DNA from 3 places in the Peribacillus sp. FSL E2-0159 genome. Region 2 is predicted to be linked to each of the others. Evidence: riboswitches for the same ligand, from Rfam matches in the RefSeq annotation. Region 2 holds a riboswitch; each other region holds the start of a gene.

Region 1 (10,221 bases), 1.8 Mb from region 2:
AATCGTGTTCCTAAACCGGCTGCTGGAATCACCGCTTTCTTTATCATAGCCCTGCCCCTTTTTAAGGTTCTTTTATATGCTTTTTGTTCTACCGTTCATTTTATGTGGTCATTGGTTGACCTATATCAAAAACGGATAAAATAAATCCCTGAAAAAGAATAGATTTACCTCCGAAGCAAATATTATGGATATATGAATTTGGTCAAGAGGTGTATATTTTGCCAATTGAAAATCAAGAGAGAAAACAAATCCTTTTTGCCTTTCTCGTCATTGTTTTATATCTTTCTCCTTTATTCATCCTTGGAGAAAATGCGCATATTCGCGTACATGATAATTTGGATTCCAACCTTGCCTGGTATAAAGTCCTTTCAGAAAGCGGTGAGTTATTCGGTGCTATTGACGCCAAAATTCCCCAGATTATGAACGGGCTGCCCCGAAATGCTTTTGGCAGTGAGTTCAGTATTATCGTGTGGCTTTATGCTCTTTTTCCGACAATGGTTGCATATGCAATAAGCCAGGCATTAACAAGGTTTATTGCATTCTTTGGTATGTATATCCTATTAAAGAAACACTTGGTTACAGGAAGCCAATCAGGTTGGATTAGGGTTGGAACATCCTTAGCCTTTGCCCTTACCCCATTTTGGCCATCGGGAATGCTCAGTACACTTGGGATGCCGCTAGCACTTTGGGCTTTTTTGAATATTCGCAACAAGGACCATTCTTGGAAGAATTATTTGGTCCTTACACTTTTACCGCTTTATTCAAGCATCGTGCTTGGCTTTTTCTTTTTCCTTGTTGCAATGGGCTTTCTTTGGCTTACGGATGTGATCAGGAGAAAAGGATGGAATATAACGTTTCTTCTTTCGATCGTGTATATGACCGTCATTTTTGGTTTGGTGGAATATCGTTTGGTCGCTTCATTCATTTTTGATTCGGATCCAAACAGCAGAGATGAATATTTTCACGCAAGGCTGCCGCTCGATTGGGTCATAAAGCTTACTTTCAAAAATTTCGTTCTTGGACATACGCATGTCATGACAGTACATGCACTTATCATCCTGCCGATTACAGTATTTGCCCTTTATATTATTTTGACCAAAAAAATGTGGAGACAGGAAAAGGTTTATGTTTTTTTATTCGGCTTGAATTTTATGCTCTCAGCGTGGTACGCATTTTGGTTTTATAAAGGCTGGCTTCCTTTAACGGAAAGGATTCATACCCTGGATACCTTTAATTTTGCCAGATTTCACTTTTTAAGGCCGATGGTGATTTACTTGGGGTTTGCCCTAGCGATAAAAATCATTTGGGAACATAGCGTTTATGCTAAGAAAACCCTTTCTATTTTCATCGCCATTCAAATTATGATTTTAATGGGTTTCAATGAAGAAATCACTCACAATAAAAAACCATCTTTTAAACAGTTCTATTCAGAAAGCCTTTTTCAGGAAATAAAAGATCATATTGACCTTCCACAGGAAGAATATCGTGTTGCTAGCATTGGGCTGCACCCCGCAATTGCACAATTTAATGGATTTTACACGCTCGATAGCTATAACAATTTCTATCCGCTTACTTACAAACATCACTTTCGTCAAATAATTGAAAACGAATTGGCTAAGAATAAAAACATCAGAATCTACTTTGATGAATGGGGAGGACGTTGTTACCTATTTACCGATGAGCTTGGGAAGCATTATATGTTCAAGAAAGGCTCGAAGAAAGAGCTGGAAAATTTGGACCTTAATATGGATGCGTTTAAAGGATTAGGTGGCAAGTATATATTTTCTGCCATACCAATCAACAACGCGAAGGAAAACGGATTGGTACTAGATAGGATTTTCACAAAAAAAGGAAGCGTATGGAAAATACATTTATACAGAGTCATGTGAAAAGGGGGGAATAGAGTGAATTCACCGATACTAACGATTGTTGTACCTTGTTATAACGAAGAAAGCGTATTGCAGGATACCATTTCCCAGCTTTGTGGATTGGTGAGGGGGTTAGTCGAAGAAAACATTGTTTCCGGTCAAAGTAAAATCCTATTGGTTGATGATGGAAGCAAAGATCAAACATGGAAGATCATTTATAAGGAAACGATTAATAATGAATTTGTTCGCGGGCTAAAGCTTTCCCGGAATGCAGGACATCAAAATGCACTCCTGGCAGGATTGTTTACAGCCAAGGAAGCATCGGATTGTGTAATATCCGTTGATGCAGATTTACAGGATGATATTCAAGTCATCCCTGAATTCATTCGGAAATTCAATGAAGGATGTGAAATTGTGTATGGTGTCCGCCAGAAAAGGGACCTTGATTCATTTTTTAAACGAACATCTGCAACTGGTTTTTATAAATTGATGAACAAGATGGGGGTTAACCTTGTCTATAATCATGCCGATTTCCGGCTAATGAGTAAAAGGGCGATCGCGGAGTTGGAACGATTTGATGAAACGAATCTTTTTTTACGGGGGATCGTACCGCTCATTGGGTTTAAGACGGACTCTGTTTATTATGACCGAAAAGAAAGATTGGCTGGGGAAACGAAGTATCCATTTAAGAAGATGGTTGGGTTTGCGCTTGATGGCATTACTTCCTTTTCAGTTACACCGATCCGGCTTGTATTATGGCTAGGATGTCTTTCCTTTTTCATTAGCTTACTCTTTGGGTCTTACTTTTTATGGTTAAAGTTTTATGGGCAGACCGAAACTGGTTGGACCTCATTAATCACCTCCATATGGTTGATCGGTGGACTACAGTTGATCGCTGTCGGCTTGATTGGGGAATATATAGGTAAAATCTATAATGAATCCAAACGCCGGCCTAAATATATTGTTGATTTGGATTTATTTAATCCGCTCGATTTAAAAAAACGGGAGCAACTAGACAATGAACGGAACAGTATTGAAAAACTATCTAAAACACACTAACTCCTTTATCCGCTTTTTATTGGTTGGAATAGTCAATACAGCGGTTGGACTTTCCATCATGCTTTTTCTCATGAATGTTCTTGAATTATCTTACTGGATCTCCACCTTTTTCGGCAATGGTACGGGAGCTGTAACGAGTTTTCTTTTGAACAGGACTTTTACCTTTAAAAGCGATATAGAATGGCGGAGAGGAGTTGCCCGTTTCTTTTGCGTCATCCTGATCTGTTATTCCGCAGCTTATTCTTTAGGCCAAGCTATAGCAGAATCAATGGAAGGATCCGTTCACTTATCCATACAACAAAATGTGGCGGTGCTGATAGGAGCAATTTTTTACACAGTTCTTAACTATATTGGCCAGAAATACTTTGTCTTTAAAAAAAGCAATTTGAGACCAATTCAAGAAGGAAGGAACTAATTAGGGTGGATCATTGCCCCCGATTGGACGGGAATTAAAGTGGATTCGGAAAGCGAAATTAAATGCAAGTTTAATGACTATCCAAGCTGGGGCAGATCTGTTTAATTTCGTCCTTTACGTTCTCCATGTGGCGATCATTTTCTTTTTGACTTTTTTATTTATCTCCTTTCCTCCCTTCGAATAGTGTGTTTGCATGACTTATGTTATATACGTCAAGAACAAAACTACACCTACAAAGATTATTCTATTAATGTGCAAAATTTTCATTTACTTTTTCATTTCACGGGAGTATGATAATCAACAGTTTCATATTTCTAAATCGCTTAAACCTTATGGTGCGGGGGACCCGTTATAGGGATTGTTACTACAATCCAAGGGGTGAATCCTTTCAAGGTAGGGCTACTCTTAGGTCCGAATCCGACAGCTAACCTCGTAAGCGTTATATGAGAAGGAAGGTGGAGCTTGTTAGACAAAAAAATTAATGTCTACAGGTCTATTTAGCTATGACTTGTAGGCATTTTTCTATTTCGTCTTGTTTTTTGCTACAGCTGGGTAACATAAACTTATAAATTAAATATGGTGGTGAATTCTTGATGTTATCTTCTATAAAGAGGTTCTTGATTGGGAGACCTTTAAAATCAAATGCACTTGGTGAACAAAAGCTTAACAAAACAAAGGCTTTGGCGATATTATCTTCTGATGCTTTGTCTTCGGTTGCTTATGGACCGGAGCAAATATTAATCGTCCTGATCACGGTCGGTGCTGCGGCATTCTGGTATTCCATCCCTATCGCGATTGGGGTATTGATCCTGTTAACTGCTTTGATTTTGTCCTATAGACAAATCATTTTCGCTTATCCACATGGCGGGGGGGCCTATGTGGTTTCAAAAAACAATTTAGGTGTCAATCCAGGGTTGATAGCTGGAGGATCCTTATTGGTCGATTATATATTAACTGTCGCTGTAAGTGTTTCTGCAGGTACGGATGCCATCACGTCCGCTTTTCCTGGCCTGCATTCATATAATGTCATCATAGCCATCATTTTCGTCATTCTACTTACAATCCTGAACCTTCGGGGGGTTACGGAGTCGGCCTCTGTTTTGGCTTATCCGGTGTACCTATTCGTTTTAGCATTGTTCATCTTGATTGGTGTTGGCATTTACAAGATTTTGACGGGTGGGGTTTCACCGGAATTGCATACGTCCATCGGGACTCCGGTAGCGGGCATCAGTTTATTTATACTGCTAAGAGCATTCGCATCAGGAAGCTCCGCATTGACAGGAGTCGAAGCGATTTCCAATGCAATCCCGAACTTTAAAGATCCAGCCCCAAATAATGCTGCGAAAACTTTAATAGCGATGGGTTCCTTACTAGCGGTATTATTTTCGGGAATCGTATACTTAGCCTATTATTTAAGTATTGTTCCAAGCGCGGAGGTAACGGTCGTCTCCCAGATTGCTGAAGAGATCTTTGGACGGAATTTCATGTATTTCTTCATTCAAGGTACGACTGCATTGATCTTGATACTGGCGGCCAATACTGGCTATTCGGCTTTCCCTCTGCTTGCGGTAAATCTTGCGAAGGATAAATTCATACCAAGGGCGTTTACGGTAAGAGGGGACCGATTAGGGTATTCCAATGGAATTATCATACTGGGGCTTGCATCCATCATCTTAATAGTCGCATTTGAAGGACATACAGAAAATCTCATTCCGCTTTATGCGGTAGGGGTATTCATTCCATTTACGTTGTCCCAGACCGGGATGATTGTTAAATGGATTCGCGAAAAGCCAAAAGGCTGGATGATGAAACTAACCATTAATTCAATTGGTGCCATGATTAGCTTTATCGTCACGATGATATTCTTTTTAACCAAATTTACTCAGGTTTGGCCTGTTTTGATTTTTTTACCTATCATCATTTTAATTTTTCATCGAATTAGAAAGCATTATGAAGCAGTTGGTGACCAACTAAGGATTACAACATGTGAGCCAATCTTACCAATTGAAGGGAATATCATCATTGTACCTGTGGCGGGAATAACTCATGTGGTTGAGAACTCTTTAAATTATGCAAAATCTCTATCAGCAAATCAGGTTATTGCGGTTTATGTTGCTTTTGAAAGAGAAGATGAAAAGAAATTCGGAGAAAAATGGAAAAAGTGGCAGCCGGATGTCAGACTCGTTACGCTGAATTCTTACTATAGAAGTATCATTCAGCCACTAACTAAATTTGTGGATACAGTTGAACATAAGGCTAGGGAATCCAATTATAAAGTTACGGTGATCATCCCCCAATTCATTCCGAAGAAGGGCTGGCACAATATACTTCATAACCAATCAAGTTTACTGATTCGCGCCTACTTACTTTATAGAAGAAATGTGGTTATTACGACTGTGCCATATCATTTGAAGAAGTGAGTTCCATTATCTAAGAAAAGAAGCAAACCTACATAAGGTTTGCTTTTTTTATAACCTTTATAAAAAAGACAGCAGTAACTTACGCTGCCGATATTTGAGTATGAACATTCATAACCCACTCATAAATTCACAGTAACTATGAAGCCCGTACAATAAAAAGGATTTGCAGTAAGATGTGGGGATACTTCCTCTTTTAAAGCTTTAATTAATGTTAATATAAAACTTTCTCCATCATTATTATCCGCACCACGGCTGTTTGGGAAAGTAATTATTTCAAAGTCGCAGATGATTTGGAAATGGACATGCAACATCATTAACATGGTGGCTAGCATCAATCAGTATCATTAAAAAGGGCTGCGTCTGCAGCCCTTTTTGTGTTGAACACTACTTTAGGGGAAGCACTTCATAAAATTACCAAGGGTCATTTCAAATAATGCGAACATATTAAGAAGACATAAGGAAATTTACTGCTTAGTTTTGAACTTACATAAATGGGGGTTGAAAATGGATATATTATTAGCTCTCTTGCCGGCATTATTCTGGGGAAGCATCGTTTTATTTAATGTGAAACTCGGGGGTGGACCCTATAGTCAAACACTAGGTACAACGATTGGTGCCTTGATTTTTTCAATTGGTGTTTATATTTTTGCCGATATTAAGTTGTCACTTCTGGTGTTTGGAGTCGGAGTCGTATCTGGATTGTTTTGGGCTCTTGGACAAGCTAATCAGCTTAAGAGCATTGATTTAATGGGAGTATCCAAAACGATGCCGATATCAACTGGATTGCAGCTCATTTCAACCACATTATTCGGGGTCATAGTTTTTCACGAATGGTCTACAATGAAAGCGATTATTTTAGGGGTTTTGGCATTAGTCTTCATTATTATAGGAATCGTCTTGACCTCATTGGAAGATAAAGAATCAAAAGAGGGCAAGTCGGGAAACTTGAAGAAAGGAATTGTTATTCTCCTCATCTCGACATTCGGTTATTTGGTTTATGTGGTCGTGGCGCGTTTATTTGATGTTGATGGCTGGTCAGCGTTGTTCCCTCAAGCTATCGGGATGGTGATAGGTGGTCTGTTATTGACTTTTAAACATAAACCATTTAACAAATATACGATTCGCAATATCATTCCGGGATTGATATGGGCTGCAGGGAACATGTTTTTATTCATATCCCAGCCCCGTGTGGGAGTGGCTACTAGTTTTTCCCTTTCGCAAATGGGCATAGTCATTTCAACTCTCGGCGGGATCATCATTTTGCGTGAAAAGAAAACGAAGCGTCAACTAATTGGAATTGGAATTGGAATCATCTTGATCATCATTGCTGGGATTATGCTCGGATTGGCAAAAAGTTAATTGGAGGGTGATTATATGTATACAGATTTAGAAGGTAAAGTCGTTGTTATAACGGGTTCATCCACTGGTTTAGGAAAAGCGATGGCCATTCGCTTTGCTAAGGAAAAGGCAAAGGTCGTGGTTAATTATCGCACTAAATCAGAGGAAGCGGATAGTGTAATGGAAGAAATCCAAACAAATGGTGGGGAAGCTATTGCAGTAAAAGGAGATGTCACTGTTGAAGAAGATGTGATTAACCTTGTCCAATCAGCTATAAAGAATTTCGGGAAACTCGATATATTCATCAATAATGCAGGAATTGAAAATCCGGTTCCATCCCACGAGATGTCGTTAAGTGACTGGAATAGGGTAATCAATACGAACTTAACCGGAAATTTCTTAGGATGCCGTGAAGCAATCAAGTATTTTGTCGAGAACGACATTAAAGGGAATGTGATAAACATGTCCAGTGTACATGAGAAGATTCCCTGGCCTTTATTCGTTCACTATGCGGCAAGCAAGGGCGGGGTGAAGCTGCTTACGGAAACCCTGGCTCTTGAATATGCACCAAAAGGGATCCGTGTGAACAGCATTGGTCCTGGAGCCATCGCCACGCCAATAAATGCCGACAAGCTTGAAGATCCCGAAAAGAAAAAGGATCTTGAAAGCATGATTCCGATGGGGTATATCGGAAAGCCTGAAGAAATTGCTGCAGTTGCTGTATGGCTGGCATCTTCAGAGTCCAGTTATGTAACGGGCATCACTTTATTCGCTGACGGAGGAATGACAAAATACCCTGCATTCCAAGCGGGAAGAGGATGAATGTTGTTTAATTCCCTCTTTTATGATGCAACAAGAATCCCAGCAGGATCAAACCTGCTGGGATTCTTGTTAAAAAGCATTAACGAGTATGGTGATTATACCAGCTAATGAAGTTATCGACGACAGTATCGATAAACTGGACAGTTGACTCGTGTGTAAGCCTGCCTTCGTTATCGATTTTGTCATGCACTGCACCAACATATACTTCATTCCCGGGAAGGAGTGGGGAGGAGATGCCTATTGCGAATAAGATTTCACGCAAATGCAATTGAGCTTTAACCGTTCCTAATTGTCCCATTGACGCACCCATGATCCATGATGGTTTACCGATCAAGACTTTATCTACACGTGATAACCAATCGATTGCATTGCCTAATACGCCTGGAATCGTACCATTGTATTCAGGTGTTACCCATAAGACTGCATCTGCTTCGGCCACTTTGCTTTTAAATTCTTTTACAACTAATGGAGGGTCATTTTCAATATCTTGATCATAAAAAGGTAAATCCCGAATGTTTAAGATTTCGAGATCAAACCGATCTTGATATCTAGTTTGAATATATTTGGCAAGCTTAAGGTTGTAAGACTCTTTACGGATACTTCCCACTATTGCAACAACTTTCATCTTCATACCTCCAAGGATTTGTAATGGATAATCATGTAAATGTGTTCCACTCACCTATTATAATTGGAATATTAATGAAAGGGAAAATGGATGCCTGGGAAATAATCATACGGCGGATCACCCTTCATTCACACCACGATGAAAATGCTTTTCCATGACATAGCCAAAAAAGGAGGCAAGCATTTGTTGAAACAGCATGCCAAGTACAACGGGTACCGCGACGGCAGCAGGGAAATAGGTAGTTGCTAGAACGGCTCCTGCACTTATGTTCCGCATACCGCCTGTAAATGTCAAGGTGATGATATCCGCCTCTTCCCATTTTAAACATGCGCCGACCATCCAAGAAATGGCATACCCTGAAGCAGCTATGAACAAAACCAAGAACGACATGATCATTAATTTCTTATCGAAATGGGTTAAGTATGGCGCAATTTTTGAACTGTTCAATATGACTACGATTCCAACGCTTATCTTGGAAAAAGGAGCTAAGCGGGGGGAGAGTGTATTTTGTATCTTCCCTTTTGTAGCCTGGTTCAAGAACATGGCAAGCATGGAGGGAAGAACGACCATTCCAATTAATCCTTTCACCATCGACCCTAAATCCATTTCGATCGAACCGCCTCCAAAAAGGGAAACACTGTAAGGAACGATGAATGGCGAGAGAAGGGTATCGATTAAGATGATGGTTAGGGCAAGTACGGCATTCCCGTTATAAATGGATACCCAGATCATACTGGTGACACCGGTTGGAATCACTACAGCCAGGACTAGGCCGGTAATTGTGAAAGCATCGCCATGAAACACTAAATGGCCGAGACCAAAAGCCCAAATAGGCATAAGCATATGTAGGATGATCAATACGATTAATACAGGTAAAGGGTGGGTGACTGCCTTTTGCAGAGATTTAAAGTTAGAGCCTAAACTTCCGGAAAATGTAATGAAGGCAAATATCCATGGAACAAGAAAGGTGTAATCCATTAGATGTTCGGCCAATAATACCCCAATAACCACGCTTATCGGCGTGATGAGAGGCATAACTTTATCCATTTGTTCATTTATTGTTTTCAGCATCATTCATCCACTTTCTGAGCAAAGTAAATTCTATTAATCAAGTTTACCATATTCCAATAAATATAATTTGTAAGACAAGAAATTTGTCTATTTATTTTTAAAAATAGTGAAAAGCATGTATTGGAAGGATAGAACTGGTGAGGGATTCATCGTTCCTATTACTATCACTGTCCTGGAACTCCCAGCATTCCAAAAAGGGTTTTCCCGATGATGTTCATTAAATAGAGATTTTGGCAAGATTGTTCGATGCATCGTTGTATATTCATTGAAAAATAGTTTAAAGTAGAGGAAGAGGTGAAAGAAATGTCAGAAAAGGTTTCCAGTATAATGTGGTTTAGTCTTGCAGTACAAGCCCTGCTTGTTCTTGCTGATCATGATGGATTATGTAATAGTAATAAATTGGCCGATAAGCTTGATTCGGAGTCAGGCTTTCTTAGAAAAATATTAAGTAATTTAGTGAAGGCAGGGCTGATTCAAGCGAAGGAAGGCAGGGATGGGGGATATTCACTTGCCAAAAATCCCGAACAAATCATTCTTGCAGATATATACTCTGCAATTAAATCCGAACCATTTTCAAAAGGCTTTCTTGATGTGAATGATAAA
Region 2 (10,221 bases):
GAATGAGTAGATCCAGTAAAACCTCATTGAATGTGAAACCTTTGTACATAATGCCGTTCATGGCATCCGATGCGTAATAGAGAGGCATGACCTTGCCTATTTTTTGCAGCCAGTCTGCCATGCCATCTAATGGGAAAATTCCTGTGAAGAAGACTTGCGGCACGATGACCAGCGGAATGAACTGTACCATTTGGAATTCAGATGTCGCGAAACTCGATAGTAATGTACCAAGCGATAATGCAACGAGCGCGACAAGTATATTCGTCAGTAAAACGAGCCAAATGGAGCCAACAAGGACGATATCCAATACATTGACAGCATATAATACGACAATTATGGTTTGAATGAGAGCAAATGAGCCATATCCGATCACATAGCCCGCTACGATTTCGAATCTTTTAATCGGTGTAGCAAGCAGCCGTTCCAACGTACCACTTGTACGCTCCTTCAAAAGCGCAATCCCCGCTATTAAAAATACAAAGAAAAAAACGAAAAAGCTGACGAGCATCGGACTGAAAGTATCAAAACCCTTTGTGTTGGCATCTCCGTAAACATATTGCTCCTCAACCTCAATTGAAGGAGTGTTTTTTTCATTCCCTTGCAAGCCATGCATCAATTGCATTTGAACGGCCTTTGCACGGGTCGGTTCGTCGTTCAATAGCGTCAGTTTTATTTTGCCATTTTCAACCTGAAGCCAGCCATCCGTATCATTTTCAATCATTTTTTCCTCTGAAAATTCCTCAGCGGCCGTTACTTGAAAATCCGCTTGTTTCAATGCTTTAACCATTGCTTCATCACTGCCTGTAACAACGATTTTCAAATCACTTGCTTCTGTATCGAAAATAAAATACATGAGCGTTAAAATGAGCAATGGAGCAAGGAAAAATAAAGCGAGCGTCCTTCGATCCCGGCGCATCTGCCGTGTAATTCTAGTAACAAGAGAGGCAATTCTCATTTAAGGCCACCTCCAATCCTTAAAAAAACATCATCAAGCGTTTCCACGGCAAATTGTGCTTTTAAAGCTTCAGGGGTTCCTGCCGCGATGATTTCACCTTCACGCAGCATCGCCAGTTTATCGCATCGTTCCGCTTCATCCATCACATGCGTCGTGATGATGATCGTCTTATGATCTTCATTTCTTAAACGCTCAAGTTCCTGCCAAATCGATTGTTTCAGCAAAGGGTCTATTCCTACTGTCGGTTCATCCAAAATGAGAATCTCCGGATTTTGAATGAGTGCCACCGCCAGTGACAGACGGCGTTTCATTCCCCCTGAATAATGCGCAACCCGAACGTTCAAATCATTCGTCAACTGTACGATTTCAGCTGCATATTGAATGCGTTCCCTTCGTTCCTTTTTCGAAAAACGGTATAGCTTCGCAAAAAATTCGAGGTTTTCAGCTCCCGTCAGTTCTGTATATAAAGCATCGGACTGTGCCATATAACCGACTTCCATTAACAGTGCTTCATTTGGCACTTCAAGATCCAGAACCGTGACTTTACCTGCATCGGGCTTAATCAATCCGACAATCATTTTAATCAAGGTCGTCTTTCCGCATCCGGATGGACCTAACAAGCCAAAAATTCCGCTTTTTTCAATATGCAGGTTCAATGGCTGAATGACCTTTTTCTGATGAAAACCCTTAGCAATTCCTTCAATGGAAATCGCATTTTTCATTGTACACACATCCTCCCTCTTTAATTAACACGGTGTTGAGTGTATCATCATTCTAAGGTAGCATTCGGTCTAATACAATCAACATATTTGGAAAAATGTTTAGTGAAGGAGACATTCCATGGCATCGATTCATGAGGATATGGTACAAAAGACGAAAATGCATATACAACATCATTTTATTGCACTCGTTGAAGCAGAGGGGTTCTCACATGTATCAGTAAAGAAAATTGCAGAGCGAGCCAACATTAATCGGGGCACATTCTATTTGCATTACGCAGATAAATATGAATTGATGGATCACGTACAGCAGGAATTGTTAAATGAACTTCAAACTCGCATTACTGCCATTTTGCCGAAAGAGGCTTTTTTGGCTCTTCATCAACAACAACTATACCCGCCCTTTGTAGAGATTTTTCAATTCATCAGTGAACATGCTCACGCATTAAGGGCCATTCTTGGTGATCAGGGAGATCCTTCTTTTGCCAAAAAAATAAAGCGCGTATTCGGTGAAGTACTGTTGGAGCGTTTGATCAGTCTGCATCCAGCAGCTGAAAATGAAGCGTTCCGCATGTATATGCACGCCTTCCTGACATCGGCGATTTTAGGAGTGATTCAGGAGTGGCTGGAGAATTGTGAAGAGCAAACGGCAGAAGAGATGGCGAAAATTCATTTTCAAATCTTGAACTTCATCAGCCAATTGCGCACTTTCATTCAATGAACAATTCAGTAAAGGCATGTTCCATCAACATGCCTTTAAATTGGATTACATCTTTTCCCCCGCTTTCACCTCTACATTACCAACGGAATAATACCTACTCTTCGATGCCTTCATACTAAGCATCGACAATAAAATTGATAAAGCGAGCATGATCATGGAACCTGAAATCACCACGAACCTAATCGAAATGAAATGAGCTGAAACACCAACAATTGCGGTTGTACAGATAATCAATAAAGCTTCTAACAAGCCAAAAATACTGCCGACCCTGCCCATGATTTCCACTGGAATATTATTTTGATAAAAGGTTTGAAAGCCTGTGTTGGCAAAAGCCAGTGAAAAGGCAATGATGAAGAATCCGATGGCGGCCAGTGAAAAGGAATTCGAAAAGGCATAAATCATATAACCTATCGAGACAAATAAAGATCCAAGACCAATCAGGTACGAAATTTGCACTTTACTGATGAATACGGCATTGACTATGGCACCCGCAATGATACCTGCCCCGGCGATGCTTACAAGGAATCCGTAATCGCTGTCTGACAAAAAGAGTACCGCCTTGGCAAACGCCGCTTCTTGGGAATCAATGGCCGTTTCCATCACCACCATGCAGCTGAATAAGAAATAAATGAGCATGATATAGGAAGATTTCCGGCTGAAGTCCAGGACGATTCCCCAATCCTTTTTCATGATGGTCCAAGACAGGTAATGACTGGATTGTTCAAGGGAATGATCCTTTTCAAGATTAGGCATAAATAGAGTGATGATACCGGATAATAATAAGGCAGCCGAGTTAATATAAATCGCTAAAACGGGTGTACCGATTAAGAAAAGGATACCCGCTAGCGCTGGTCCAATCAAAAAAGCTCCAGAATCCATTAAGCTTCGTAATGAGTTAAATCGTTTCCTCTGTTCAACGGGTATTAATTTTGTAATATACGACCTTGATGTTGTTACGAACATGGCCCCTGCCATATTGATCACGAAGACAAGGGAATAGATGATCCATATAGAAGAAGTCAATGGCAGCAAGGCTATGAATACCATTCGAAATAGATCAAGTGCAACCATTAGATTCCGCTTATTTATCCGGTCAATCACGCTGCCTGCCCACACATTCGTAAATATGGCAGCCATCGGTTTAACGATATAAAGTCCAGCTACCGCCAAGGCTGAATCGGTCATATCGAGAACGATTAAATTAAGTGCAATGAAATAAACCCAAGAACCGAAGTTGGAGATACCAATCCCACACAATAGAATGGAAGGATATTTCCAGGATACTAATATATTTCGTAATGTCATCGCTTCTCCTCCCTTGACCGTAAAGAATAAAAAAAACCGTCCCCAAGTAATGCGTCTCGGGACGAGATCAATTTGCGGTGCCACCCCTGCGTGTCACCATACATCCCTTTCCTATACTCTGCTGCTTTCGGGGCTCTTTTGGAAAGTGGTTATTTCATTTACTTTTCTCCTCTTTACGTCCACATTAACTATTACAAATTTTAACATCAGTGGATTAATATTGTAAATAACACAAAAAAACCCATTCAAAATAAATGAGTTTCAAAGCAAAACAAGATATGGATTTTTCGCTCAGCGTTCCTGGATAGAACACAGGGATTACATAATTGAATACCGCTAATGAATGTTGGATTCAGTTAATTTACCTTAGGGAAAACAATTTTAAAAACGGATTCTTTTTCTTATCCGTTATCCTTAATTCATTCATGATGATTTGATCCTCATGATCGGCTATCCATTTCCTTAGTGCATCTTTATCCTGGCATTGTGTTAAATATGTCTGGCCACCCTTGCCTGTAGCATTAATAACATATCTATTGAACGTCTTCTCCATAATTGCCCGCCTTTTTAATAAAATGTATTGAATTTTTTAAATACGAATGCAATGCTTTTTTTCTTTATAATTCACAAAATAAACATAATTTATATATTAGAAATTTTGATTGGCAATGACATGTTCTGCTTGAAAGTATTGAATAAAGTACATCGATGCTGGTTATCATAATCGGCTTAATCGAACCTATCATAATGTGCTAACTAATATTTGTCAATACGTTTTTAAAATGTAAATAAAACGTAAATTTTCAGTTTTGTTAAAGAAATATTTTTTTACAATTTAGGGGTTTACAACTGCTAAATGTTGGGAGTAGAATACGTTTATCAATTTAATGCATTTCGGCCTAAACTCAAGGGAATTGAGTACGGAGGACCCAATCATTTGGGGTTAATTCTGCCTTGCAGAAGGGATGAGATCAGCTCTTTCGCCATCCTACCCGTCAGCTAACTTCGTCGGCTAAAGCGAAGGAGGTCATAAGACCGCCTATTTCGGGAGCTTTTTTGCTTTTTTTGTAGCAAAATAGCTGCTCGATGTTTTCGCAGGTCTTTTTATTATGCGTTTAAAAAGATTCCGAAAGAGGATTGATGATTAAAATATCATACAGTATTACACAATATTTTTATGGGTAGGGATGATCATTTGAAAATGACAAAATTGGATCCGCCAAAAATACTTGTACTCGGCTTTGCCATCCTGATACTTATTGGGGCCTATTCATTGACCTTGCCGATTTCCACAGAAAATGGGAATGGTCTTTCTTTTCTGGATGCTTTATTCACATCGACTTCCGCTACATGTGTAACAGGACTGGTCGTAGTCGATACGGGAACGACCTTCACCACTTTTGGGGAGTTGGTCATCTTAACACTGATTCAGGTAGGCGGCTTAGGTTTCATGACATTTGCGACGTTTTTCTTTTTATTATTAGGCAAAAAGATTTCTTTAAAAGGCAGATTAGTTCTGCAGGAGTCCTTAAATAATCTATCCATGGCGGGTGTAGTCAAATTAGTCAAGCGGCTTTTAATTTTCACGGCGATCATTGAAGGCTTGGGTGCCCTTATCTTATCGATTCGCTTTTCTTTTGACATGCCAATCGGTCAGGCAGTCTATTACGGTTTTTTTCATTCCATTTCGAATTTCAATAATGCCGGCTTTGATTTAATGGGGGAATTCAGGAGTTTGACCCCTTATGTATCGGATCCATTCGTAACCCTTACCGTCGCCTTGCTCATCACGTTTGGCGGGATAGGTTTTATTGTGATGAATGAACTATACGAATATCGGAATACCCATCGTTTATCCGTACATACGAAGATAGTTCTGACGACTAGCTTGACCCTTACGATTGCCGGCGCAATTTTAATCTTTTTATTCGAGTTCGGCAATGCCAAGACATTGCAGCCTTTATCTTTCATGTGTAAAATGCTGTCATCTCTATTTCAATCGGTTTCACCACGGACGGCAGGCTCCAATACGCTGAATATCCCTGATCTAACTCAGCCTACATTACTGCTCATCATTTTCTTGATGTTCGTTGGGGCTTCACCCGGATCGACTGGCGGCGGGATTAAAACGACTACATTGGCGACGCTTGTTGGAACGGTTTGGTCACAGATTAAAGGAAAGGGTGATGTGGTATTATTCCGTCACCGCATTGTGAGTGAAACGATCTTTAAAGCATTATCCGTTACATTCATTGGCGCATTCATGGTTTCAATCATCTCCATTCTGCTGACCATCACTGAAAGCGGAACTGACTTCTTGATGATTTTATTCGAAGCCACTTCAGCATTTGCCACCGTGGGACTTTCAATGGGTTTGACCCCAGAATTATCACCAGTTGGCCGGATGCTCATCATTTTCACGATGTTTGCAGGCCGTGTGGGTCCTTTGACTTTAGCCTTTGCTATCGCTATGAGGCGCAAACCAGATCCATTCCGCCGTCCAAAAGGGAAAATCATGATTGGTTAATCATTAATGAAGGGGTGTAAAAGATGGGAAAACGACAATATGCCGTGATCGGTTTAGGCAGGTTCGGAACCAGTGTGGCCCATAGATTATATACGGCCGGCCAAGAGGTATTAGGTATTGATGTCAACGAGGAAAGAGTCGAGAATGCGGAACTGAGCGTTACCCATGCAGTCATGGCGGATACGACTGAAGAAGAAACATTGAAATCAATTGGAATCCGTAATTTCGATTGTGTCATCGTAGCCATCGGAAATGACATGCAATCGAGCATTTTAACTACCTTGCTTTTAAAAGAGCTTGGGGTCGAAAAGGTCATTGCCAAAGCACTCAATAAAAATCACGGTCAGGTTCTCACTAAAGTCGGTGCTGACTGGGTCATCTATCCTGAGAGGGATATGGGGGAACGGGTCGCGAATCAGCTCCTATCCCCTAACATGCTGAACTATATAGAGCTCTCCAAAGAATACAATATCGAGGAAATCATCCTCCCCATGAGCATGAAGGGAAAAAGCCTCAGAGAGCTTGATTTGCGTGCAAAATATAATATCAGCGTCATTGCCATCGTGAGTAATGGAGAAATTATCATTGCACCCTCACCGGACCAGGATATCCATGAAAAAGATATGCTTTTAGTGGTTGGCAATAAAGAAGATCTAGCAGTCTTTGCCAATATTGAATGATCCAGCAGGTTCCGGCTCTTGCTTTATGGAGCCCTGTACCCATTTTGCAGCATCACTTATACATGCGAGAAGACCGCCATATGGCGGTCTTCTCGATGAAATTTATAATGAGCATCCCCAGCCCTGGATATGTATGTATTATTTTATCGTACTGATCGCTTGGGCAAGAGTGGACTTTATCGTCACTTTATCAAAAGGCAGTTGAAGCTTAACGGCAGTCATCGCTATTTCCGGCCGAAGTCCTGAAAGGGTTGTTTGGATTCCGATCAAATGTAAAGATTCAATCAATTGTGACAGCTTGTGGGCGGATGCACTATCTATTGCATGAACGCCCGATAGGTCAATGAAAAGCCTGGTGACATTTTTTTCAGCGCACTTTTGTAATGTGTTTTCAAGCAAGGACATGCCCCTCGTCGTGTCAATATCGCCTATCAGGGGAAGCAACGCCATGTTATCTTTAAGGGAAATGATGGGCGTGCTCAATTCATCGATCGTTGCTTGTTGGGCTTTCATGATTTTATTGGCATATCTATGATTCGCTTCCGTAAACCTCTCCATCACTTCACTGAACACCTTCACAACTATCCGGTACCAGGAATTTATTTCTTCCTGGGTATATTGATCTCTATGCAATCCTACAAATCGGTCAATATAATCCAGGTATTGCTCTTGCGTTCGAAAAAACTCCCTCAATATAAAATAGATGGGTGTTTTTAAATGCTGCTCATCCTGACCGATATCTTCAATCCACTCACCAAGATGCTTAAAGAATTCCCTTTCCTCTGTATCAAAGACCTGAAAGAAACGTAAATGGAATTCATTATTTTGTTGTTTAAGTTTTTTGATCACTTTGGGATCGGGTGAACTATAAACACCCGCCTTATCGTTTTTATTCAATGTTGCGTACCAATCCTCAGTCAATTGTCCTGCCACACCCAATAAAAAGGAATATAGTTCTTTATTTCTGTGCATAAGTTTCTCCACCTATTTTTTTTTATAAAATAGCATTCCAATTGGTCTCAGTAATCAATAAATCCAATGCAGCTAAATACTGAAATCAGCATTGTCAGGTATTGAAAGTTAAACGTTTCCAACTAAGGAAAAGCATCGAAGATAACCTCTTCAATACATGAAATGTCATGACCTGATGCCCAATGGTCCCCTCTTTCCATATACCTTCTCAGCTGTTTTTGAAACCATACAACCACTGTTTTTCAAAAAAAATCTGCAAGAACCTACATCTATTATTCTGGTAAATCTGCGTTCACCCAAAAAGCATTTTATTATTATAGTTTACCATTTTGATATTTTGTTAACAAATCCCTCCTTTTCTTTATAACAAAAAAGACCTGACCCCAGATCCTCCGTTTATAACCCATTTCGCCTATCTTATGAGAATCAATTTTTCATAAATAAAGCCGTCCATAAACCTTGCACCCCAAAGGCTTCATCCGTTTGTTCCATTTTCCTCATTTTACGTATTTCCACCACTTCAAATTCCTTGAAGATCATTCGGAGTTTTTCTTCAGTAAAACCTAATCCGCCTTTGAGGCTTCTTTGCCTATATACCTCCCAATCAGAAATGCCAGCACCACCCAATATGCCGCCTTCAACAAAACAAGTAATCGAATACAGCCCCTTAGGCCTTAACGCCTTTTTCACCATCTCCAAATAATTGATCCTACGATGTGGAGCAATATGGTGAAAACAACCTGAATCATACACGAAGTCATATTGCCCTTCCTCAATATCCAAATCAAATATATTGCTTTGAATGAAGTTCACGTGCACATTTTTATCTGCCACTCGTTCTTTTCCCCATTCAAGGGCCTCCTTCGAAAGATCCACAGCATCAACGGAACAGCCCTTTTGAGCGAGATAAATGGCATTTCTTCCAGGTCCGCACCCAAGCTCAAGAACCTTTCCTGGCCCAATTAACCCACTATCAAAATATGCAACCAAATTCTCATCAGGAAAATTTCCGAAAAAGGGAACACCTTTTTCACGGTCTTCATAAAAACCATTCCAGAATCCAGTCGGCTCTCGCAATAGCGAGTCCAGCATATTCAATAGATCTTCATAGGTTGTAATCGTCTCCGACAAAACCATCACCTCTTCCCATTGTATCCCACTAATTAATTATACTGATTTCGGCTAATGCCTATGTAACAGCTGCATCAAAAATGCGTTACATATGACGTTCAGACACTATTGGACCTTGTTGTATATATAATGGTCACTGAAATTTCAAGGTTTCAAAGATGCCTTCAAGCTATCTTCTGATGGTATGATCCATTCTTACTTAATAACCCGATGATCAGCTCAATATCCACGTTCGAGAAGACATGGGTTTTATATATGCATGTCAAATATGACATGCTCATTACAGCGGATCAGGCTTAACAGCCCCCCATTAGTCAGCGTAGAAAAAAAGGAGTCAGGTTCGCTTTCAAACAACAAAACTCAGCTCTATGATGTATCCTGATGTCTTTGAATCCGACTCCCAATCCACTTCTGAAACATGCTTCCGCCATCTTCCCCTTACATCCGTTTACTGATGATTATCTTTCTATACATTCCATTCAGCATGATCGGTCGATCTTCTTCAATTTTCATATTCTTATCATGTCTACTGAACAAGTCTTCAAACCGCAAGCCAATATCCGTTCCTAAAAATCTAATGATGGGCCGCAGAAGCTTTTTGGGTAGTGAAAGCACTTCATCTTTAGAAATAAACTTATCGAATAGTATGATTTTCCCCTCGCCTTTTAAAACCCTGACCATCTCCTGAAGGCATTCATTGGCATCAGGTACGACGGAAAGAATCAAACTTCCCACTATATAGTCAAACGATTCATTATCGAATTCCATATGCTGTGCATCCATCTCAATGAAATTTATTGTTGTATTTTCATATTTCTCCATCGCTTTATTTAGCATATCGGCTGACAGGTCTATCGCCGTTATCTCCAGGTCAAGGTTTTTGATCAACTCCAAATCGGCCCCAGTACCTACGCCCACAAACAGAACCTTTGCATGATCTTGAAAATGAATCTCTTCAAATATTCTTTTCCTGGCATCTAAAAAGAGATGCGAATTGAAGATTTTGTCATAGATCGGCGACCAAACTTTATAAATCACTTTATTCCACGAATTATTCAACATCCCCACCCCCTGCTTACTTTTTCTATAAAGCATTAAAAATCCCTTCCAAGCGGATATTATATCTGGCAAATTAGTAAAATTAAAAATAGTATGCGACGCAGTGATCTAAGTGAAACATCCATTGATTTTATTTTCTGACTATTGTACAA
Region 3 (10,221 bases), 1.0 Mb from region 2:
AAAGCAAACTCCACATTTCTTTTTTATTACAACTTACACCCGCCTACCCTACAGCCTGTTTATGCGGGGTAAAGCGATACTTCCATCACTGGTGCTTTTCCAATGATTACTATCAACGGAGCACAGCCTGTGCGTCGCCCTCTCTTATCTTTTATGCATGAGATGGTAAGTCTTACACCTAAAAAATAAAAGGATTTCAAATAATCCAATCCACGAACCTTAGAAGTTGGGATAATTAGGAGGATGATGTATTTTTAATAACGCTTTCCCATACCTTTTCTTTTCGATTGAAGGTAATAAAGGCATCTGGCTCCTTAATATCTCTATCCGAAAAGTCATCATGCATTTCATCCATGTTTAAATAATCCCCTACGACCCATGCCGGTATCTCAATTTTCGTTCTTGTATACTTAACATGACGAAAGGAAAAAACGAGCCCCTCTGCAAGAATATGAGCCAAGGAAGAAATGATTTCTGGCGGAATCGCCGTCAGCTCTTTTTTCTTTCTGATTCCAAGCCACGTCCTCTCTACTTTTAAAGGCTCCAGCTTTAGCGGAATCAGGCTACCTAACATCATATAATATGTCGAAAGAGAACGAAAATAAATTTTATTGAACCAGCCATCATCCTGGGCAAGGTACACAAATTGATTATTCAATTTACGGAAAAATGGGGGATCCAGATGGGTTTTTGTGTGCCCTAAATATAAAAGTTCCGCTATTTCCCTTCCATCCAATTCATCCAGACCTTCCGCTTCTTCAAAATCGATCCAACAGAAATCTCCATATGCACGGACATTTTCTTTAACGAGCTTTGCAATATCTTCAGATGAAGCGCTCTCTAGCAGGACATTCAAATTGTATTCCCCACCATCAAATTGATGTTTCAATAATAAGATGGAATCCAAGGTATATGGCAGCGAATAGACGAATTCACGAAAATTGAGTCCATTAAAAAGGACAAACCGTTCGGAAGCCTGCATATGCATATATAAGATATCATTACTATCATTCTTCATAACCTAATCCCCTCCGAGCTCACTATCAATAATTTTATTTTATCAAACTTTTGGGTTTTCACGTAAGTTATATAACCCTCCATATTAACCTAAGGTTAAGGAACACACCCGACAACCATAAATATCCATATAATAGTAAAAAATAAAATTTTGGAGGAATTGATCATGGATAAAATTGAAAAAGGTTTTATCATTAATTCTTTTCATGAGGCCGCTTCCCTTTATGCTGATGTAACTAAAAAATTAGGTCTTTGGAAATCAGAGAAATATGCATTCAAAAAATATTTATTAAAGGATGATGCAATCCTTGATATCGGATGCGGTACAGGAAAAACCACCTTCGCACTATATAAAACAGGTTTTCAAAACATAACGGGAATCGATCTAACCCCTGCCATTCTTAATGAAGCCGAAAAAATAGCGCATGAATATAACCTGGACATCCCCTTTATCCTTGGAGATGCCACGAACCTCCCTTTCAAGGACGCTTCATTCGATAAAGCAATCTTCACTTTTAATGGCTTAATGCAAATTCCCCAGCGACAACACCGCACATCGGCTTTAAAAGAAATCAACCGTATTTTAAAACCTGAAGGAATCTTCATTTTCACAACACATGACCGTGATAAAAACGAAAATTACTTGAACTTTTGGGAGCAGGAGGAAATTATTTGGTGTGGAGGTAAGCAAGATGAGAGGCTTTATGAGTTTGGGGATATTCTCACATCCGGACCACTTCAAAAAGAAACTTACCTCCATATCCCAACACAACTTGAAGTAAATGATTGCCTAGAGGAAGCAGGGCTTACGGTCATCGAGAGCTTTTACCGCAGTGAATTATTTGATGAAAACGAAGATGTCAACGATTTCTCTTCCGATTGCCGCTTCTGGATCGTTCAAAAATCAGGAAGAGCATTTTAATACAAAAAATCCAGAGTGATATTTCACTCTGGATTTTTTGTATTAAGAAACTTGTTCTAGTTCTTTTTTGGAAGGAGGGTTGAATTGACCTTCCCATTTAGAGATGACGATTGCTGCAAGTGAATTACCTATAACGTTTACTACTGTACGTCCCATATCAAGAATACGGTCGATACCGGCAATAAATGCTAGACCTTCAATAGGAATACCGACAGTTCCCAATGTCGCTAAAAGAACTACGAAAGATACACCCGGTACACCCGCAATCCCCTTGGACGTGATCATTAACACTAGCATTAGCGTAATTTGCTCATACATGCTTAAATCGATTCCGTACATTTGAGCGATGAAGATTGCTGCTAACGCTTGGTATAATGTAGAACCATCAAGGTTAAAAGAATATCCAGTCGGAATAACGAATGTAGCAATATGTTTCGGACATCCCGCTTTCTCCATTTTTTCCATGATTTTCGGAAGAACCGCTTCTGAACTTGCAGTAGAGAAAGCAAGGATCAATTCTTCTTTTAGAAGTTTAATCAACGTAAAGATATTGAATCCGACAAATTTCGCAATAATACCAAGAATGACTACTACAAAGAAAATCATTGTTCCGTAAACAGAAAGCGCTAACTTTCCTAGCGGAATTAAAGATTCCAAACCGAACTTGGAGATCGTCACACCGATTAGTGCAAATACACCGATAGGAGCGAATTTCATGACCATGTTAGTTAGGTAGAACATTCCTTCAGCTACACCTTGGAAGAAACGGAATACTGGTTTACCCTTTTCACCGATGGCCGCAATACTAAGTCCAAACAACACGGAGAAGAAAATGATCGCTAGCATATCGCCTTCTACCATGGCTTTAACTGGATTGGATGGCACAATGTGAACGATTGTATCTACAAAAGATTCATGCTGCTTAGTTTCAGCTGTATCAACATAGGTAGAAATATCAGTTTGTTCTAACTTATCCATGTTTACACCAACACCAGGCTGGATGATATTCGCTGAAATTAAACCAACAGCAATCGCTATCATAGTTACCACTACAAAGTATGATATTGATTTAGCTCCAAGTTTACCTACTGATTTTAAATCGCCTACACCTGCAACTGCAACGATAAGGCTTGAAACAATGATCGGCACTACAATCATTTTAATCATTCGTAGGAAAATGTCTCCGAATGGCTGTAAAAAGTTTTGGGCCGTCTCACTACCATAAAAAATGGCACCAACGATAATCCCTAAAATTAAACCAATGAAAATTTGGCTAGCTAAACTTAATTTGAATTTCTTCATTTACTTTCCTCACCTTCCATAAAGTCTTTGATGCAAAAACATTTTTGTCTCGGTAAGGGAAACAGTATACTAATAAAAGAAAGTAATTTTTCTTTTTTTGAAAAACTCTGTCTTTACGCCGAAAAAAAAGACACTTCATGTGTCGATTTCTTATTGGCGTGAATATTCACACATGTTCCCTTAAAGACGCTGACGAGGTTAGCTGTCGGGTTAGGAATTGGAAACACAAAGCCCTTTCATTTCTGAATTCACCCCTAGCGGATAAAATCCACAAAAATGGGTCCCCCGTTCTTGGAATAAGATTAAGCGAGTTAACTTATAATAAAATATTATACTAAAAATGATAATCTGTAAATATTTATTCGCATCCGTTCTAGAAAAAATCTTTAAATATGTCTGAATATTCTGTATTAACAGCTATTGTATCTATAATTACTCTTCCCGATTTTTATTCACATTAAGTTATATTGATATAATTAATAAATAATTTGACATCACCTCTCTTGTTAAAGGAACGGTTATTTTTCCAAAATGCCAAGTAACAGATATCTTACTTTTTCCCTAGAGGTGAATTTTTTATAAGTTTTAACTTTCACTTTTTCAAATTGAATCGGAGTAATAAAATAAGAATGGCTCTTCACTGCCACATTCGGCTTCAGTAGGATGACGTCACCTACCGAAGGTCCTTTTATGATTTCTTGCTTTCCTTCTGCTTTAAGACCTTTTGTAATGTAATGTTTATCCATATATCCTTTTTTAGTCAATTTGTAAATATAAGGCTGTTTTTGGTAATGTACCGCCTCTATAGGAACGGAGGGTACACCGGCTTTCTCATTGGTTATAACAGTAAGATTCACTTTGGATCCCACCAACAAAGGTTCCGTTTCTTCGCCTTCCGGTTCGATTAAAGCCTGAAATGGAAATCTGTTATCTTTTTTTAACGACGGCTCTTCAGCTGGATAGGAATGGATACGGCCTATCGTTCCTTTCAATGCCTTTTTTGAATCAGAGGAACTTGCTTTTATAGTCATGCCCACTTCAGCCTTTTTCATTTCCTTTTCGGAGAAATACCCTTCAATTGCCATATTTGTTGAAACAATGGATATAATGGGGTTATTCAGGTTTTTATTGATATTTTTAACTACACCATCAGCCTCGCTCGTCGTTACGATCGCACTGGACTGCTCCTCAATTGAACTTAATTTAGCGTCAAGCATTTTCACTTTTTCATTTAAACTGTTTTTTTCCAGTTCTTGCTTGTACATTTCTTGCTCAATGTTACTTTTAATAAGTTCCGTCGAGCTTGTTGTTATATCAATATTCAAGTTTTTTTCCACCGATTCATCAATGGCGGCTTTTCCAGAATCACTGGTCAGGGTCCCTTGATAAGACCTCAACTTGCCTATGTATTCTTCAATTCCTGCAATTTCCCCCTCAGCTGCCGTTTTCTCCGCTTCTAAATCCGCTTTAAGCGCATCAAGTTCGGTCGTCGTATACTCAAACAACGAGGATCCAGCCGTAATCGCATCGCCTTCTTTTACAAGGAATTTCTTAAAATCATTTTTCTTGGTATCGAAATAGATATCATACTCTTCTACAGGTTTAATTACCCCATTTGTTTGAATAGTATCCGCAATTGTATCTTTTTTTACCTTTGTCCAGTGTTCAACGAAAACAGTTCGTTCCACTTTGCTTTCTTTTTTTTCAATAAGGTATATGTTAACGGTTATTAACACTATCGACGCAATCGAGACTGCTGCTATTTTCCATTTCCCGCTCATCCTTTTCACCCGCCTTATACAAATACGCCTACTTGGATGTATGCTAAAAAGGCTTTAACAAACCATGTGGCCAGATAGAATAGAACAATCATTAAAAGGACCAAATAATTATTTCGTTCTGAAAATTCCTTTAAATAATAATATTGCAGAGCAATAATAAGAAATTGAAAAATGGTGATTTCGCTGAATAAGTGAATGAAATAATCACTTCTGAGAACATACTGACTGATGATCCCCAATGAAAAAGGATTGGCATCGCTGCCTATGTCCATTAAAACGAATAGAGGAATCAGTAATGTTTTTTCCACTAATTGCAAACCAAAAAGAATCATTTGAACGATAACTAATTTTATATATGGGATATCAGTAACGATCCAAAAGAATAGAGCTGCTAAAAATATGTATATGGAAGGGTCAATTATGCCTGTTATTATATTGCCGCTCAAAATCAGCAACTTTGCTGCTTCGAATTCATTGACACTCATCTTCGTGATTTCTTTGGAGAATGATTCTGAACCAATGCCAAAATATCCCCCAATGGCGAATACTATAACACTAAGAAAATATAAAAATAGTAATTTCAATCCAAGCTTTGTGACTGCCTCTGCATTTTGCAGCTGGTAACGACTCCGATAAGGCTCTAAAATGCCTTTTAACAATCTGACCTGGTACACCATATGTGGTCCTCCTGCAAAAAATGATATATCATCATATATTTTATCTTATTTTGGAAACAATTGCAGAAATAAGGAATGAATAAACAAAAAAAACACATAATCCTTCCCCTTCAAATTTAATCCCCAAACTAATTTGGAGTTAATACTGACAAGTGATGGGCAAGGACTTTAATGCGCGCAGGCGTTTGTCTATAGTTTTCTCCATCCATATCCACATCAAGCGGCATCTTGGTTTCAATGGTCAGGGTACCGGCATGTAAATAAGTCACCCCAGAGTCAGGGCTCAGATCTTTAGTCCATGAACGTTTCATCGCTATTATTTCTAAAAATGCACCAAGGCTTGCATTCTCCAAGATGGCAACGCCAAAGAGCCCATCGTCTGGACTAACCATGGGAAAGGGCAATAAATTTGTGCCGATAAAACAACCATTCAAGACCAAAATCATAACTGCTTCCCCTTCAATGGAATCCCCATCATATTCCAGTTTATAGGAAAAGGGAGCATTCTCACCAATCGTCCTTACAGCACTTAATAAATATCCTATCTTTCCGAACCTGTTTTTTTCCTGCTCATCAATATTGCTTGATGCATCTGAAATAAGTCCTACTCCCCAAAAATTAGAAAAATAATCGTTATTGGCTTGCCCAATATCAATTGAACGAACCCTGCCATTTACTAATGCTTCTGCAGCTTGACGAACATTTTGAGGAATCTTTAATGTTCTGGAGAAGTCATTGCAAGTCCCTCCAGGTAAAATCCCAAACAACGGCCGCCTCCGAAGTGGTGAAAGGCCATTTACACACTCATGTACCGTTCCATCTCCACCTAATACGAAAACTACATCCATGTCTTCACCAAATTCCAAACAAAAACGGCATGCATCGCCTTTTTCCTTTGTTTGTAGTATGAGGAACTCATCAATATGTGGAGCTATTACTGGAAGACAACCCTCAAGATTCCTTTTGAGTTTATCATTCCCGGCATTTTCATTATAAATCAGCATTCCCTTTTTCCATCGCATGATTCTTGCCCCCATATTATTGAAAGGATTGTCTTCTTCCCATCACTTATACTTTTTCCTAAACCCCAGCTTTTGAAACTCATTAAGATTCAAATGAAAAAAAGAGGCTATTCGCCCCTTTCGGTAAAGCCTTCATATATTCGTCAAATAATCCTTCATCATTAAGATAAGCTTTGAACACAAGGGACTTCTTTTTTCATTTTTTTCTAAAAATAACAAAAGGCTTTCCAAGATGATGGGGCTTGGCCTAACTTTTGAAAACTCTTCCTGGATCGCCTTTAAAGCTTCCGTATTTTTACGTGTTTCCATTCCCTCTTCTTTACGTGTTTCCACTTCCAGCATCCTGACGATAATCGAATGGATTTCTTCTTTTGGGCTCATATCCCGCATCGAGCATCCAGGTAGGGGAAATTGTTTCAATAATGGATCTCCCATGTTCTGCAGGCTTGCGATAATGGAATCCATCCGGTTCAATATGAAGCTAGGTAATAATTCCACATCGAAAGCATTTTGTTTCCTGATCAATATTCCGATATATCCTTTGAAAAGGGAATCTAAAATTATGGTGCAATCCGGCAGAAGATCAGCCGAAAGTCCCGGGTACAACTCAATGATTTTACGCTTGAACCAACTCAAGCTCTCTTCATGGATATAATGTAAAAATCTATCTAGTTCTTTGCTGATATGAATCATTTGTTCCTGCATCATCATTTGAATCAAGTTGGTATTTCCCGTCATATGCTCAATGTGAACAGTGATCTGCCTCATGAATTTGTCTTTACTGGACAATGAAGCATCCAGTTCAAGATCAAGTAATGAGTCCGTCAACGCTTCATAATAAAATTTAAAAATGGAGACTAGTAATTCTTCCTTCGATTTAAAATGATTATAAAAAGACCCTTTTGCTATCCCACATTTTTCAGCAATTTCCTGAACGGAAGTCGCATGATAGCCTTTCTCCGCGAAAAGCTCTACAGACTTATCTATGATCATCTTATTTTTTTCTTTCATCAAATTCATCCTATCTCTTAAAATTGTCCATTGGTGACCAATGGGTCACATCTTCCAAATTGTATCCCAAAACCCTTGAAATCACAACGTTAATCCTAACGAATATTATCTGTTGCAATCATAATCCATATACTATATATTTGAGTCTATGACCGACTAGTCACAATTTTATGTATGGAGGGTACAAGCTTGAATTCAATAATTAAATTTTCATTAAAGAATAAATTGGCAATCTGGTTGCTTACGATCATCATCGTTGCAGCTGGTTTATACTCCGGTTTAAACATGAAACAAGAAACAATTCCAAGCATCTCGACTCCTTTAATAAGCATCTCCACTGTATATCCTGGAGCTGCACCCGAAGAAGTAGCAGATAAACTAACAGACCAGATTGAGCAGAAAGTAACAAATTTGCCAGGAGTCGAATTAGTCAGTTCTTCGTCCATGGCTAATGCCTCTTCCATCCAATTACAATATGATTATGATACGGATATGGACGATGCAGTAAAAGAAGTGAAAGAAGCTCTAGAGAAATTAGAACTGCCTGAGGGAGTGGATGACCCAAGCGTATCTAAATTAGAGTTAAACGCTTTTCCTGTCGTCGCACTCAGTGTAACAGATAAGGGTTCGGATTTACCAGCTCTTACAAAAAATGTGGAAGATGTGTTAGTACCTAAACTTGAAGGAATTGACGGCGTGACATCCGTATCAATTTCCGGACAACAGGTAAATGAAGGCAGCCTTGTATTCGACCAGGAAAAGATGGCTCAATACGGGCTCGATGAAGAAACCGTAAAGAAGGTTATCCAGGCCGCAAACGTCAACATGCCGCTTGGCATATATAACTTTGATGATAAAGAAAAAACGATCGTTGTGGATGGAAACATTTCCACATTAAAAGACCTGAAAAATATAAAGATACCTTTAACCGGCGGCTCTCAAACAGGAACGCCAGCACAAACCGGACCGGAAACCAATCAATCATCTCCTGAAATGGCAACAGGTCCTGCCCAACTGCAAAATGTCAAATTATCAGACATTGCCGATGTTAAAATCACCGGTAAGGCTGAATCGATTTCAAGAACAAACGGTAGCGAATCAATTGGGATTCAGGTTACAAGATCTCCCGATGCCGATACAGTTGCAATCGTAGACGAAGTAAACGAAGAAGTATCGAATTTCAAAGAAGAATTTAAAGGCTTAAGTGTACACACTACGCTTGATCAAGCCCAACCGATTAAAGATTCTGTGGAAACCATGATCAGCAAGGCACTCTTCGGCTGTCTGTTTGCCGTCATTGTTATCATGCTGTTCCTTAGGAACTTTAAAACGACTCTCATTTCCGTCATTTCGATTCCATTATCCCTGTTAGCAGCCCTTTTGGTGCTCAAACAAATGGATATTTCATTAAATGTCATGACACTGGGGGCCATGACAGTTGCGATTGGCCGAGTCGTCGATGACTCCATTGTCGTCATTGAAAATATATATAGGAGAATGGCTTTAAAAGGCGAACAATTAAAAGGCGGCGAATTAATACGATCTGCCACTAAGGAAATGTTCATCCCTATCCTTTCATCGACAATCGTTACTGTAGCCGTATACTTGCCTTTAGCAAGCGTTACAGGACCTGTCGGGGAACTCTTCATGCCATTCGCCTTAACAATGGTGTTTGCATTAGTCGCTTCCTTAATAATCGCCATCACACTTGTTCCGGCAATGGCAGACTCTTTATTTAAAAAGGGACTATCTAAAAAAGAATTAAAATCACATGAAGAAAAACCAAGCAAACTATCTGCATTCTACCGAAAAGCACTGGATTGGTCGTTAAACCATAAGTTAATCACTTTCGGTACAGCCATTGTATTATTGGTAGGCAGCTTATTCCTAATCCCAAGCATCGGTGTCAGCTTCATGCCTGCAGATGAAGAAAAAACGATTATCGTCACTTACACTCCCGCACCTGGAGAGTTAAAAGAGGATATTGAAAAGCAAACAGAAAAAGTAGAAAAATACTTCATGGATAAAGATGATGTGAAGACCGTTCAATACACACTTGGTGAAAGCATGATGGGCGGCATGATGGGCGGCTCAAGTAACTCGGCTCTCTTCTATGTACTCTATGATGAAGACACCGAAAATTTCGGGGACAAAAAAGAAACGGTCATAAAAGATTTAACTGAACTTGATTCACCTGGAACATGGAAACAACAAGAATTCACTTCAACATCAAGCAACGAAACCACTCTATTTGTTTACGGAAATACACAAAAAGACATTGAACCGGTAATTGACGATATTCAAAATATCATGAAGAAAAATAAAGATTTAAAAGATGTTGATACAAGTCTTTCCGATGCTTATGAGCAATATACACTAGTTGCAGACCAGGAAAAGCTAAGCGATCTTGGACTGACAGCTGCACAAATTGGTATGTCCATTGCCAATACGAATAAAGATGATGCTATAACTACGATTAAGAAAGATGG

What was found. A riboswitch is a leader RNA that binds a small molecule or an ion and turns the genes downstream of it on or off. The one in region 2 is predicted to bind cyclic di-AMP.
Region 1: linked by a shared signal. The riboswitch ahead of NYE63_RS05135 (APC family permease) and the one ahead of NYE63_RS24810 (TrkH family potassium uptake protein) in region 2 are both predicted to bind cyclic di-AMP.
Region 3: linked by a shared signal. The riboswitch ahead of NYE63_RS01410 (cation:dicarboxylase symporter family transporter) and the one ahead of NYE63_RS24810 (TrkH family potassium uptake protein) in region 2 are both predicted to bind cyclic di-AMP.

Annotation. Positions count from the first base shown of each region.
Region 1 is NZ_CP152053.1:1,026,146-1,036,366, forward strand. Features, by position in the region: gene galU (UTP--glucose-1-phosphate uridylyltransferase GalU) at 1-47, opposite strand, end outside; gene NYE63_RS05120 (DUF6044 family protein) at 225-1,889, shown strand; gene NYE63_RS05125 (glycosyltransferase family 2 protein) at 1,905-2,927, shown strand; gene NYE63_RS05130 (GtrA family protein) at 2,887-3,342, shown strand; cyclic di-AMP (ydaO/yuaA leader) riboswitch at 3,653-3,797, shown strand; gene NYE63_RS05135 (APC family permease) at 3,936-5,762, shown strand; gene NYE63_RS05140 (RhaT/GlcU family sugar-proton symporter) at 6,267-7,121, shown strand; gene NYE63_RS05145 (SDR family oxidoreductase) at 7,137-7,922, shown strand; gene NYE63_RS05150 (NAD(P)H-dependent oxidoreductase) at 8,002-8,547, opposite strand; gene NYE63_RS05155 (bile acid:sodium symporter family protein) at 8,665-9,618, opposite strand; gene NYE63_RS05160 (Rrf2 family transcriptional regulator) at 9,922-10,221, shown strand, end outside.
Region 2 is NZ_CP152053.1:5,075,030-5,085,250, forward strand. Features, by position in the region: gene NYE63_RS24785 (ABC transporter permease) at 1-955, opposite strand, end outside; gene NYE63_RS24790 (ABC transporter ATP-binding protein) at 952-1,677, opposite strand; gene NYE63_RS24795 (TetR/AcrR family transcriptional regulator C-terminal domain-containing protein) at 1,796-2,395, shown strand; gene NYE63_RS24800 (MFS transporter) at 2,441-3,700, opposite strand; gene NYE63_RS24805 (hypothetical protein) at 4,062-4,253, opposite strand; cyclic di-AMP (ydaO/yuaA leader) riboswitch at 4,587-4,729, shown strand; gene NYE63_RS24810 (TrkH family potassium uptake protein) at 4,902-6,227, shown strand; gene NYE63_RS24815 (TrkA family potassium uptake protein) at 6,251-6,907, shown strand; gene NYE63_RS24820 (STAS domain-containing protein) at 7,046-7,879, opposite strand; gene NYE63_RS24825 (class I SAM-dependent methyltransferase) at 8,306-9,010, opposite strand; gene NYE63_RS24830 (class I SAM-dependent methyltransferase) at 9,449-10,069, opposite strand.
Region 3 is NZ_CP152053.1:258,124-268,344, reverse strand. Features, by position in the region: gene NYE63_RS01420 (hypothetical protein) at 236-1,018, opposite strand; gene NYE63_RS01415 (class I SAM-dependent methyltransferase) at 1,184-1,939, shown strand; gene NYE63_RS01410 (cation:dicarboxylase symporter family transporter) at 1,982-3,241, opposite strand; cyclic di-AMP (ydaO/yuaA leader) riboswitch at 3,414-3,560, opposite strand; gene NYE63_RS01405 (efflux RND transporter periplasmic adaptor subunit) at 3,760-5,022, opposite strand; gene NYE63_RS01400 (hypothetical protein) at 5,037-5,699, opposite strand; gene NYE63_RS01395 (YegS/Rv2252/BmrU family lipid kinase) at 5,828-6,721, opposite strand; gene NYE63_RS01390 (TetR/AcrR family transcriptional regulator) at 6,854-7,732, opposite strand; gene NYE63_RS01385 (efflux RND transporter permease subunit) at 7,922-10,221, shown strand, end outside.